DNA from 3 places in the Streptomyces sp. NPDC057565 genome. Region 1 is predicted to be linked to each of the others. Evidence: riboswitches for the same ligand, from Rfam matches in the RefSeq annotation. Region 1 holds a riboswitch; each other region holds the start of a gene.

Region 1 (3,224 bases):
CCAGCCGAAGACGTTGCCGCCGAGGGCGAGCGGGAAGACCTGAAGGTCGGAAGAGCCGAGCCTGCGGAGAGAAGTCATAAGTGGATCAACGAAATCCACCGGTGCCGCTATTCCATGCATGGTGCACGGAAAAGCCGTGGAGAAACGGACCGGCAGCCCTGACGTCGGGGGGTGAGCGTCAGGACTGCCGGGGATCGGTGGCGGGCCGGTGGGACGGCTCGCGTTCCTCGGGTCAGGGCGTGAGGCCCTTGTCGCGCAGCCAGGTCATCGGGTCGATGCCCGTACCGCTCGAGGTGTGGACCTCCAGGTGGAGGTGAGGTCCCGTCACATTTCCCGTGGCGCCGACACGGCCGATGGTCTCACCGGTGGTGACCTTCTGGCCGACGCTGACGTTGATCGACGACTGGTGACAGAACCACAGTTCCGTACCGTCCTCGAGCTCCAGGACCGTGCGGTAGCCGTAGGAGCCGGACCAGCCCGCCGACTTGATGGTGCCGGTGTGGATGGCCTTGATCGGGGTGCCGGTCGGCGCCGCGAAGTCGAGACCGGTGTGGTAGCCGGAGGACCACATCGAACCGGCTTGGCCGAAGGTCGAGGTGATCGTGTACGAGGAAGTGGGGATGGCGTAGCTGGCGGCCAGTTTGGCGAGCCGCTCGGCCTCGGCCTTCGCCTTCGCCTCTTCCTCCGCCTTCTTCTTCGCGGCCTCGGCCTTGGCCTCCGCGACGTCCTGCTTCTGCTTCGCCTCGGCTGCCGCCTTCTCCGCGGCGGCCTTCTCCTCAGCCGCCCTGGCCTCCGCGTCGGCGGCGTTCTGCTGCTGCTCGGCCTGCTGGAGGATGCGGGCGCGGAGCGCCTCGCCGGCGTCGGTGGCACCCTGCTCGGCCTCGGCGGTGGTGATGCCCGCACTGGTCAGCGGTGCGGCGGCGGTCGCGGCCTGGGCCCGGTCGGTGGCGGACTCGTCGGAGAACAGCGCGCCCACACCGGGGAGGGAGCCGGCGTCGGGGAGATTGTCCGCGATGGAATCGGGAAGGGAGATGGAGACCGGCGGCTTGCTCTGCGCGGTGGCCATCCCGCCCGCGCCGACGGCCGCGATGACGCCGACACCGAGAACCGTGGAGCTACGGGCGAGCCCGTTGCGCTGCTTGGCGACGCGGTGCCTGCCGCGTACGGGACGGACGGACTCCTCGGTGGGGTTCCATTCCTCCCAGGCCCGGTCGGTCTCTCCGAAGCCTTCGGTCCCGAACTCGGTGCCGAACTCGGTGTCCGTCCCGGATCCGTACTCAGTGGTGAAGTCGGAGCCGAACCGGGAAGGGGCTTCGGGGGCAGGCTTGTTGGACGCCACGGGGGCGCACTCCTTTCCTTCCTTCTCGCCTACCGGGTTAGCTGACGGGTTCGGAGCAGGAAGGTCTCCTACGGATTCCTCTGCCTCTCACGAGACACAGGTGTCCGATTCACCCCATGTAGGTGGTTCCCCGGTTCCCTTGCGGAATTCGGCGCTCGCGCACGGGTGCCGCCACTGACGACGGCTGGGACGACCGCGCTGCGTTATCGAACGTTAATAGACACACGGGTCCGATTCCAAGCCGTTCCCACTGATCATTGCCGACCTTGGCCTGGACTTTACGGGACACAACCGGGTGGAATCGGACGAGTTGACCCGGGCTCAGCCACTACCGTCTTTCTGACGTTGCGTCAAACGTTATGCGGAGCGGCACTCTTCGATTACGCACGGTGGCATCACCCTCGTGTGCTCACCGCAGTCGCGACTCATTCCTGCCCGCGCCCCACGATCTTCACCGTCCTGCGCCGTTCCAGCTGCCCCTCCGCGGGCCGCGCGACCGCGACCAGCGCCAGGTCGTCGGTGGACTTGCCACCCGTGTGCAGCCGTACGTCATCGGTCAGTGCGGACAGCAGCTCCTCGGGCCCGGGGAAGAGCCGTCCGCGCAGCCGGGCCGCCGGATCGTAGAAGATCCCCTGTTTGTCCCGAGCCTCGGAGAGGCCGTCGGTGTAGACGAGCAGCGTCGTCCCGGCGGCCAGACTCCAGACGTCGGCCAGGTCCGGCCACACCCCCAGCCCCATACCGAGCGGCAGCGCGGGCACGCTCGGCACCAGCACCTCCACCCCGCCGTCGGCATGGAGCAGCAGCGGCTCGGGGTGGCCGCGGTTGACGATCCGTACCTCGTCGGCGCCGTGCGGGATCTCGGCGAGTGCCGCGGTGACGAACCCCTCGACCGGATCGATCCCGCCGCGCCGCTCCCCCTCCCGCGCCAGCGCCCGCTCCAGCCGCTGCGCCACGTCCTCCAGCGAAGCCTCCTGCTCGGCGGCCTCCCGGAACGCGCCGATGATCACCGCCACCGCCTCGACCGCGTCGAGCCCCTTGCCCCGCACGTCCCCGACCACCAGCCGCACGCCGTGCGGGCTGTCCACCACGGCGAACAGGTCGCCGCCGACGAACTCGTCCGCCTGCGCCGCCTCGTACCGCGCGGCGACCCGCAGCCCGCCGATCCAGTCGTTCGGCTTCGGCAGCACGGCCCGCATGGCGGTCTCCGCGATGACCCGCGCCGAAGCCAGCTGCTCAGTGCCTCGCCGTACGACTCCGTTGATGAAGAGGGCGAGGACCGAGACGGTGAGCACGGTGAGGACCTCGAGGGACGGCACGACCTGCAGCACCGTGCCGCTCTCGCTCCGCAGGACGAGGATCGAGAGCAGCGAGGCGGCGCCGATACGGACGGTGCCCGCCCGAGTGAAGAACGGCGCGGCGACCAGCGGGGCAGCCACGAAAAGCGGCACGGCGGTGAACGGCGGCGGGGTGAGAATGTCGAACACGAGCCCGACGACGATCATCAGCGCAGGCAGCGCACCGACGAACCGCCGGGAACGGCTGCCGCCCCCGACCCGCACCCCCCGCAGCTTCTCCGCCATCCCCACCAGTGGTCTCCTGCCCGGTACGCGCAGCGGCTCCTGTGGTCTCCTGCCCGATGCGCCCCCGCGGTCTCCTGCCCGGTACGCGCCTGACTGCGGACGGCGCCGCACCCCACTCCCCCAGGCTGGCCGGAGCGGCGTCGCGCGGCGACTCCGCGTCGGCCGAAGGGGGGACGGACACACGAATCAGGCCCGGCATGCTTCGTGCATGCCGGGCCTGATTCTTCAGTAGCGGGGACAGGATTTGAACCTGCGACCTCTGGGTTATGAGCCCAGCGAGCTACCGAGCTGCTCCACCCCGCGTC
Region 2 (3,224 bases), on a different contig from region 1:
TGTACGGCTGCGCGCTCGGCTGGTCCGGCTCGTGGCGGATCGCGGTGCAGCAGCTCCCCGACGGGCTCGTGCAGATCACCGGAGGCGCCGGATACGACGACTCCGGGCTGCTTCGGCTGGCACAGGGGGAGACGTACACCACACCGGTGTTCGCCGGTCTGTGGAGCGCCGAAGGGTTCGGCGGGGCGAGCCGGGCCTGGCACGCCTGGCAACTGGCCCATGTCGTCCCGGACGCCGAGAGCCTGCGGCCGGTGCTCTACAACTCCTGGGAGGCGACCGGCTTCGACATCGTGGAGGACCAGCAGCGCGCCCTCGCCGAGCGTGCCGCCGCGATGGGCGTCGAGTTGTTCGTCGTGGACGACGCGTGGTTCGGGCAGCGCACCAGCGACCGGGCCGGACCAGGCGACTGGACCCCCAACCCCGAGCGATTTCCCGGCGGGCTGAAGCCGCTCGCCGACGAAGTGCACGGACTCGGCATGCAGTTCGGCATTTGGGTCGAGCCGGAGATGGTGAACGCCGACAGTGATCTGTATCGCGCGCACCCCGACTGGGTGCAGCACTTCCCCGGGCGGACCCGGACCGAATTCCGTCATCAGCTGGTGCTCAATCTGGCCCGGACCGATGTGCAGAATCATCTGTGGGAGCAGCTCGACACGCTGCTCTCCAGCGCCCCGATCGACTATGTGAAATGGGACTTCAACCGCTGCTTCACCGATGCGGGCTGGCCGGGCGAGGACTATCCGCAGAAGCTCTGGATCGCGCATGTGGACGCGCTCTACGCGCTGATCGACCGACTGCGGGCCGCCCACCCCGGCGTCGCCTTCGAGTCCTGCTCGGGCGGCGGCGGCCGGATCGACCTGGGAATCCTCGCCCGTACCGACCAGGTGTGGACCTCCGACAACACCGACCCGCTCGACCGGCTCGCCATCCAGGAGGGCTTCGGGCAGATCCATCCGGCGCGAGTGATGGCCGCCTGGGTCACCGACAGTCCGAATGTCCAGCTCAACAGCAGAACCAGTTCGCTGCGTTTCCGCTTCGTCAGCGCGATGGCCGGGGTGCTCGGGGTCGGCGGGGATCTCACCGAGTGGAGTGACGAGGAGCTGGCCGAGGCGCGGAGCTGGGTGGATCTCTACAAGGAGATCCGTCCCGCGGTGCAGCGCGGCGCGCTGTACCGGCTGCGTGCCCCGCGCGGTGGGCTCAGCGCCGTGCAGTACGTGCACGGCGACGAGGCCGTCGTGCTGATGTGGCTGGAGGCGCAGCGGTACGGGGAGCGGCCGCCGGCCCTGCGGCTGCGCGGGCTCGACCCTGCGGCGACCTACACGGACCTGGACACCGGGGCGGTCCACCACGGTGCCGTGCTGCTGCATCAGGGTCTGCACACCGGGCTGCGGGGGGATCTGGACGCGAAGGTGCTGAGGCTCCGACGTGGCGGACGTCCATGACATGTCCGTATTGCGGCATTTAGTGGAACATGGCCTACTTCTGCGGGAGATGATGCCCTATCCGTGAGCGGGATCATATCCGTGACGGTGTGTGGTGGCGCCACGGATGGGTATTCCGGACGTCGCGCGGAAAGCCAAGATCCGTAATCCACGGAGGGTGACCGGAATTCCGCGCCGATTTCCCTTCGTGGATTCCCTTGAGTAATCGATGGCTTGTTTCCGCCGTCCTCGCTCGCCTACGGTCACCCTCAATCCGGACGGACCGCCCAATCCTGCCGCCGCCCGGAATTCGCACCCACCCACGTGTGGCAGGAGCGGGGGAACCAGGTAAGCCGCCGCCCGGAGAGATCCGGCCGGCTCGGGGTGAAGTCGCGAACCGCGACCGGGCATCTCCAGCCCGAACCCGACAGCTCACCTCGTAGGCGCCGGAGAGGAAATTCTTCATGCCCACATCGGGTAAGCATCGCCGTACCAAGTCCAGCACGATCGCCCGTGGCGTCGCCGCCGTCGGCGCCGGTGGGGCCGTCATCGCCCTTCCGCTGCTCGGCGCCACCGGTGCCCACGCCGCGGAGCAGGCCGCGCCCACCGCGCAGTCGGCAGCCACGCACGTCGCCGTCGAGGCCGCGCCGGTCGTGAAGAAGCAGGTCGAGACCCGGACGTACTCCGTCGTCGCCGGTGACTACCTGTCGAAGATCGCCGCCGAGCAGCAGGTCAAGGGCGGCTGGCAGAAGCTGTACCAGGACAACCGCGAGGTCGTCGGCGAGAACCCGAGCCTGATCCTCCCGGGCATGAAGCTGACGCTCGGCGGCAAGCCGGCCGGCTCCGCCGCGGCGGACACGCAGTCCGCCCCGGCTCCGTCGACCTCCTCGGCCGACAAGTCCACGTCGCAGTCCAAGGCTTCGGAGTCCGCCAAGACCTCCGCCGCGGCGGTCCAGAGCACCAACTCCGGCTACGTGCACCCGGTCCCGGGCAAGCACACCACCGCCTACCGTGCCTCCGGCGCCAACTGGTCCAGCGGCAGCCACACGGGTATCGACTTCCCGGTCGCCACCGGCACCAGTGTGAAGGCGATCACCTCCGGCACCGTCGTCACCGCCGGCTGGGGTGGCGCGTACGGCAACCAGGTCGTCATCAAGCACGCCGACGGCCGCTACTCGCAGTACGGCCACATGTCCTCGCTCTCCGTCTCGGCGGGCCAGACCGTGACCGCCGGCCAGCAGGTCGGCCTCTCCGGCGCGACCGGCAACGCCACCGGCCCGCACCTGCACTTCGAGGTCCGCACCGGCCCGGCGTACGGGTCGGACATCGACCCGATCGCCTACCTGGCCTCGCACGGGATCTACGTCTGATCCACGGCTGATCCGGTCGGCTCGGTGAAGGGGCGGTGCGCGGCGGCGCACCGCCCCTTCACTTATTCCCCCTTTACCAAAACCTGACCGGGTGGTCTATCTCACCACCCGTCAACCCTTTATTACGGTCGCGTAGGTCACATTCGGCGGTGCAGGATATGCGCTTGTGGCAGACGATTCGAGAAACAATCAACGTGGCGTCATCAACCGGCATGGCGCCATCGGGTCGTACGCAGCGATTGGCGACAGCTTCACCGAGGGAGTCGGAGACCCCGGCCCGGACGGAACCTTCGTCGGCTGGGCGGACCGATTCGCGGTACTTCTCGCGGACCAGCTCCCGGACACCGATGCGGCGACGAGCCCCGAGGGCTCCGCGCACGGAAACTTCCGGTACGCCAATCTCGCCGTACGCGGACGCCTCCTCGACCAGATC
Region 3 (3,224 bases), on a different contig from region 1:
ACGAAGGGGCGGACAAGTGACCGACGCTGCCGCGACTGGAGTTTCGATGGAGTACCACCCGCAGCCGGCCCCCGGCACGGCCAGGCCCTGGGCCTTTCCCGCCCCCGAGCGCGGCGCCCTGCCCAACGGGCTGACGGTGCTGCGCTGCCACCGTCCCGGCCAGCAGGTCGTCGCGGTCGAGATCTTCCTCGACGCCCCGCTGGACGCCGAGCCCGAGGGCCTCGACGGCGTGGCCACGATCATGGCGCGGGCCCTTTCCGAGGGCACGGACAAGCACTCCGCCGAGGAGTTCGCCGCCGAGCTGGAGCGTTGCGGCGCCACCCTCGACGCGCATGCCGACCATCCCGGCATGCGGGTCTCCCTGGAGGTCCCGGCTTCTCGGCTGGCCAAGGCGCTCGGGCTGATCGCCGAGGCGCTGCGGGCGCCCGCGTTCGCCGACAGCGAGGTCGAGCGACTGGTGAACAACCGGCTCGACGAGATTCCGCACGAGCAGGCCAACCCGGCCCGGCGTGCCGCCAAGCAGCTCTCCAAGGAGCTCTTCCCGGCCACGTCGCGGATGTCGCGCCCGCGCCAGGGCAGCGAGGAGACGGTGGAGCGGATCGACTCCGCGGCCGTGCGCGCCTTCTACGAGGCCCATGTCCGGCCGTCCACCGCGACCGCCGTCGTCGTCGGTGACCTCACCGGTATCGACCTGGACGCCCTGCTCGCCGACACCATCGGCGACTGGACCGGGAACACTGTGGAGCCCCGTCCGGTCCCGCCGATCACCGCCGACGACACCGGCCGCGTGGTGATCGTCGACCGTCCGGGCGCCGTGCAGACGCAGCTGCTGATCGGCCGCATCGGCGCCGACCGGCACGACAGCGTGTGGCCGGCCCAGGTCCTCGGCACCTACTGCCTGGGCGGCACGCTCACTTCCCGGCTGGACCGGGTGCTGCGCGAGGAGAAGGGGTACACCTACGGCGTCCGGGCCTTCGGGCAGGTCCTGCGCTCGACGGCCCCGGACTCCGCCTCCGGTGCGACCGGCGCGGCGATGCTGGCGATCAGCGGCTCGGTGGACACGGAGTCCACCGGACCGGCGCTCGACGACCTGTGGAAGGTCCTGCGGACGCTGGCGGCCGAGGGGCTGACCGACGCCGAGCGCGAGACCGCTGTGCAGAACCTCGTGGGTGTCGCCCCGCTGAAGTTCGAGACGGCTGCCTCCGTCGCAGGCACGCTCGCCGACCAGGTCGAGCAGCACCTCCCGGACGACTACCAGGCACAGTTGTACGCCCGCCTGGCCGAGACCGGCACGGTCGAGGCGACCGCAGCCGTGGTCAACGCCTTCCCCGTGGACCGGCTGGTCACGATTCTCGTCGGCGACGCCGCGCAGATCGAGGAGCCGGTCAGGGCGTTGGGCATCGGAGAGGTGTCGGTCGTCACCGGCTGATGCGCCAAAGTCCCGCAAAGAGGGACAAAGAGAGACCCTGGCGAGTCACTTCTCGCCAGGGTCTTCTCTTTTGTCTGATTTGAGATGAAAGCTCATCGCTTGCCCTGTGGGATGCGCTACAAAACGCCCTGTCCGTTTGGTGAATGAAAGTGCCCCCGCCTAGCGTCGGCTCCGCTGTCCGTCACTCGTATGCCGCATCCGTGGCGCCGGGCAGTGATCGCCGAGTCCCCGTCAGGCGCGAGCCCGGGGAGCCGGGGACCCACGCAGTCCCTGGGGTGAATCGGATGCCGCGACCTCCTGTGAGGCCGGGGATCCGTAGGAGACCTTCCTGCTCCGAACCCGTCAGCTAACCCGGTAGGCGAGAAGGAAGGAAAGGACCAGCTACTTCATGGCGTTCACCCGCCCCACCGGGAAGCACCGTGCCCCGAGCCGCCTGACGCGCAGGAGCGCGCGCATCGCCGGAGTCGCGACGCTGGCGACCACCGGCGTCATCGGCGGACTGGCCTCTCCGGCCCTCGCCACGGATGCCGAGGCCCCCTCCGTCAGTGAGACCGGCCTGACCCAGATCATCGCCATCGAGGGTGCCCTCGCCGACCAGGTGGCCACCCAGGCCGACGTGCAGAAGCGCCAGGCCGACGTCGCCGCGAAGGCGAAGGCCGCCGCGGCAGCCAAGGCCAAGGCCAAGGCGAAGGCCGAGGCGGCGGCGAAGGCCAAGGCCGAGGCCGAGGCCCGCGCCAAGGCGGCCCGCGACGCGAAGGCCCGCGCCGCCCGTTCCGCCGAGCGCACCCGCCTGGGCTCCTTCCAGCTCCCGGTCGCCGGTTCGTACGTCACCACCGGCTACAAGTCGAGCGGTGCCCTCTGGTCCTCCGGCAGGCACTCGGGCATCGACTTCCACGCGGCCTCCGGAAGCTCCGTCGTCGCCGTCGGCGCCGGCACGGTCGTCGAGGCGGGCTGGGGCGGCGCATACGGCAACAACATCGTGCTGCGGATGACGGACGGCACGTACACCCAGTACGGTCACCTCTCCTCGATCGGCGTCTCCGTCGGCCAGAGCGTCGGCGCGGGCCAGCAGATCGGCCTCTCCGGCTCGACCGGCAACTCCACCGGACCGCACCTCCACTTCGAGGCCCGCACCACGCCCTCGTACGGCTCCGACATGGACCCCGTGGCGTACCTGCGCGCCCATGGTGTGAACGTCTGACCCGACGTTCCCTCCGCAACACCGCGAAGGCCCCGGTTTCCCGCCGGGGCCTTCGTCGTGTCCGCCCCTGCCGAACCGCCCCGCAGAACCGGCCCCGGGCCAAAAGATATTCATGGTTTTCGGCCCGGCGTCGGAAATGCAGCCGCATTGCAATAGAGTCACAGAACAGGCGTCGATCGGCCGCGTTTCGCGGGGATTAAGGCGGAGGTTCGGACATGCGCATTCCGGCGCAATCGGTATGCACGGCAATCCGTGACGACATCGTCTCCGGTGTCTTCGAGCACGGCAGCAGACTCACCGAGGAGCTGCTCGCGCGTCGTTACGGGGTCTCCCGTGTCCCGGTGCGGGAAGCGCTGCGCACCCTGGAGTCCGAGGGCTTCGTGGTCACTCGCCGGCATGCGGGTGCCTGCGTCGCCGAGCCCACCGAACAGGAGGCCGCCGACCTTCTGGAGGTACGGATGCTGCTGGAGCCGCTGGGTGCGGCCCGTGCCGCGCAACGCCGCACCGAGGCGCACCTCAAGGTGCTCCGCGGCCTGGTCAGGCTGGGTCAGGAGAGAGCACGGCGGGGCGAGGGGGAGGACCTGCGCTCGCTGG

What was found. Region 1 has a riboswitch for cyclic di-AMP ahead of ACFU8W_RS07205 (M23 family metallopeptidase). Riboswitches for the same ligand answer to the same signal wherever they lie in the genome.
Region 2: another riboswitch for cyclic di-AMP. It lies ahead of ACFU8W_RS00040 (peptidoglycan DD-metalloendopeptidase family protein); the one in region 1 lies ahead of ACFU8W_RS07205 (M23 family metallopeptidase).
Region 3: another riboswitch for cyclic di-AMP. It lies ahead of ACFU8W_RS31120 (M23 family metallopeptidase); the one in region 1 lies ahead of ACFU8W_RS07205 (M23 family metallopeptidase).

What each region holds. Positions count from the first base shown of each region.
Region 1 is NZ_JBHVFU010000002.1:691,347-694,570, reverse strand. Features, by position in the region: gene ACFU8W_RS07210 (aldo/keto reductase) at 1-78, opposite strand, end outside; gene ACFU8W_RS07205 (M23 family metallopeptidase) at 233-1,339, opposite strand; cyclic di-AMP (ydaO/yuaA leader) riboswitch at 1,351-1,503, opposite strand; gene ACFU8W_RS07200 (PP2C family protein-serine/threonine phosphatase) at 1,765-2,919, opposite strand; tRNA gene ACFU8W_RS07195 (tRNA-Met) at 3,149-3,222, opposite strand.
Region 2 is NZ_JBHVFU010000001.1:6,038-9,261, forward strand. Features, by position in the region: gene ACFU8W_RS00035 (alpha-galactosidase) at 1-1,442, shown strand, start outside; cyclic di-AMP (ydaO/yuaA leader) riboswitch at 1,729-1,882, shown strand; gene ACFU8W_RS00040 (peptidoglycan DD-metalloendopeptidase family protein) at 1,886-2,791, shown strand; gene ACFU8W_RS00045 (SGNH/GDSL hydrolase family protein) at 2,958-3,224, shown strand, end outside.
Region 3 is NZ_JBHVFU010000024.1:27,673-30,896, reverse strand. Features, by position in the region: gene ACFU8W_RS31130 (pitrilysin family protein) at 1-20, shown strand, start outside; gene ACFU8W_RS31125 (M16 family metallopeptidase) at 47-1,429, shown strand; cyclic di-AMP (ydaO/yuaA leader) riboswitch at 1,638-1,804, shown strand; gene ACFU8W_RS31120 (M23 family metallopeptidase) at 1,818-2,630, shown strand; gene ACFU8W_RS31115 (GntR family transcriptional regulator) at 2,846-3,224, shown strand, end outside.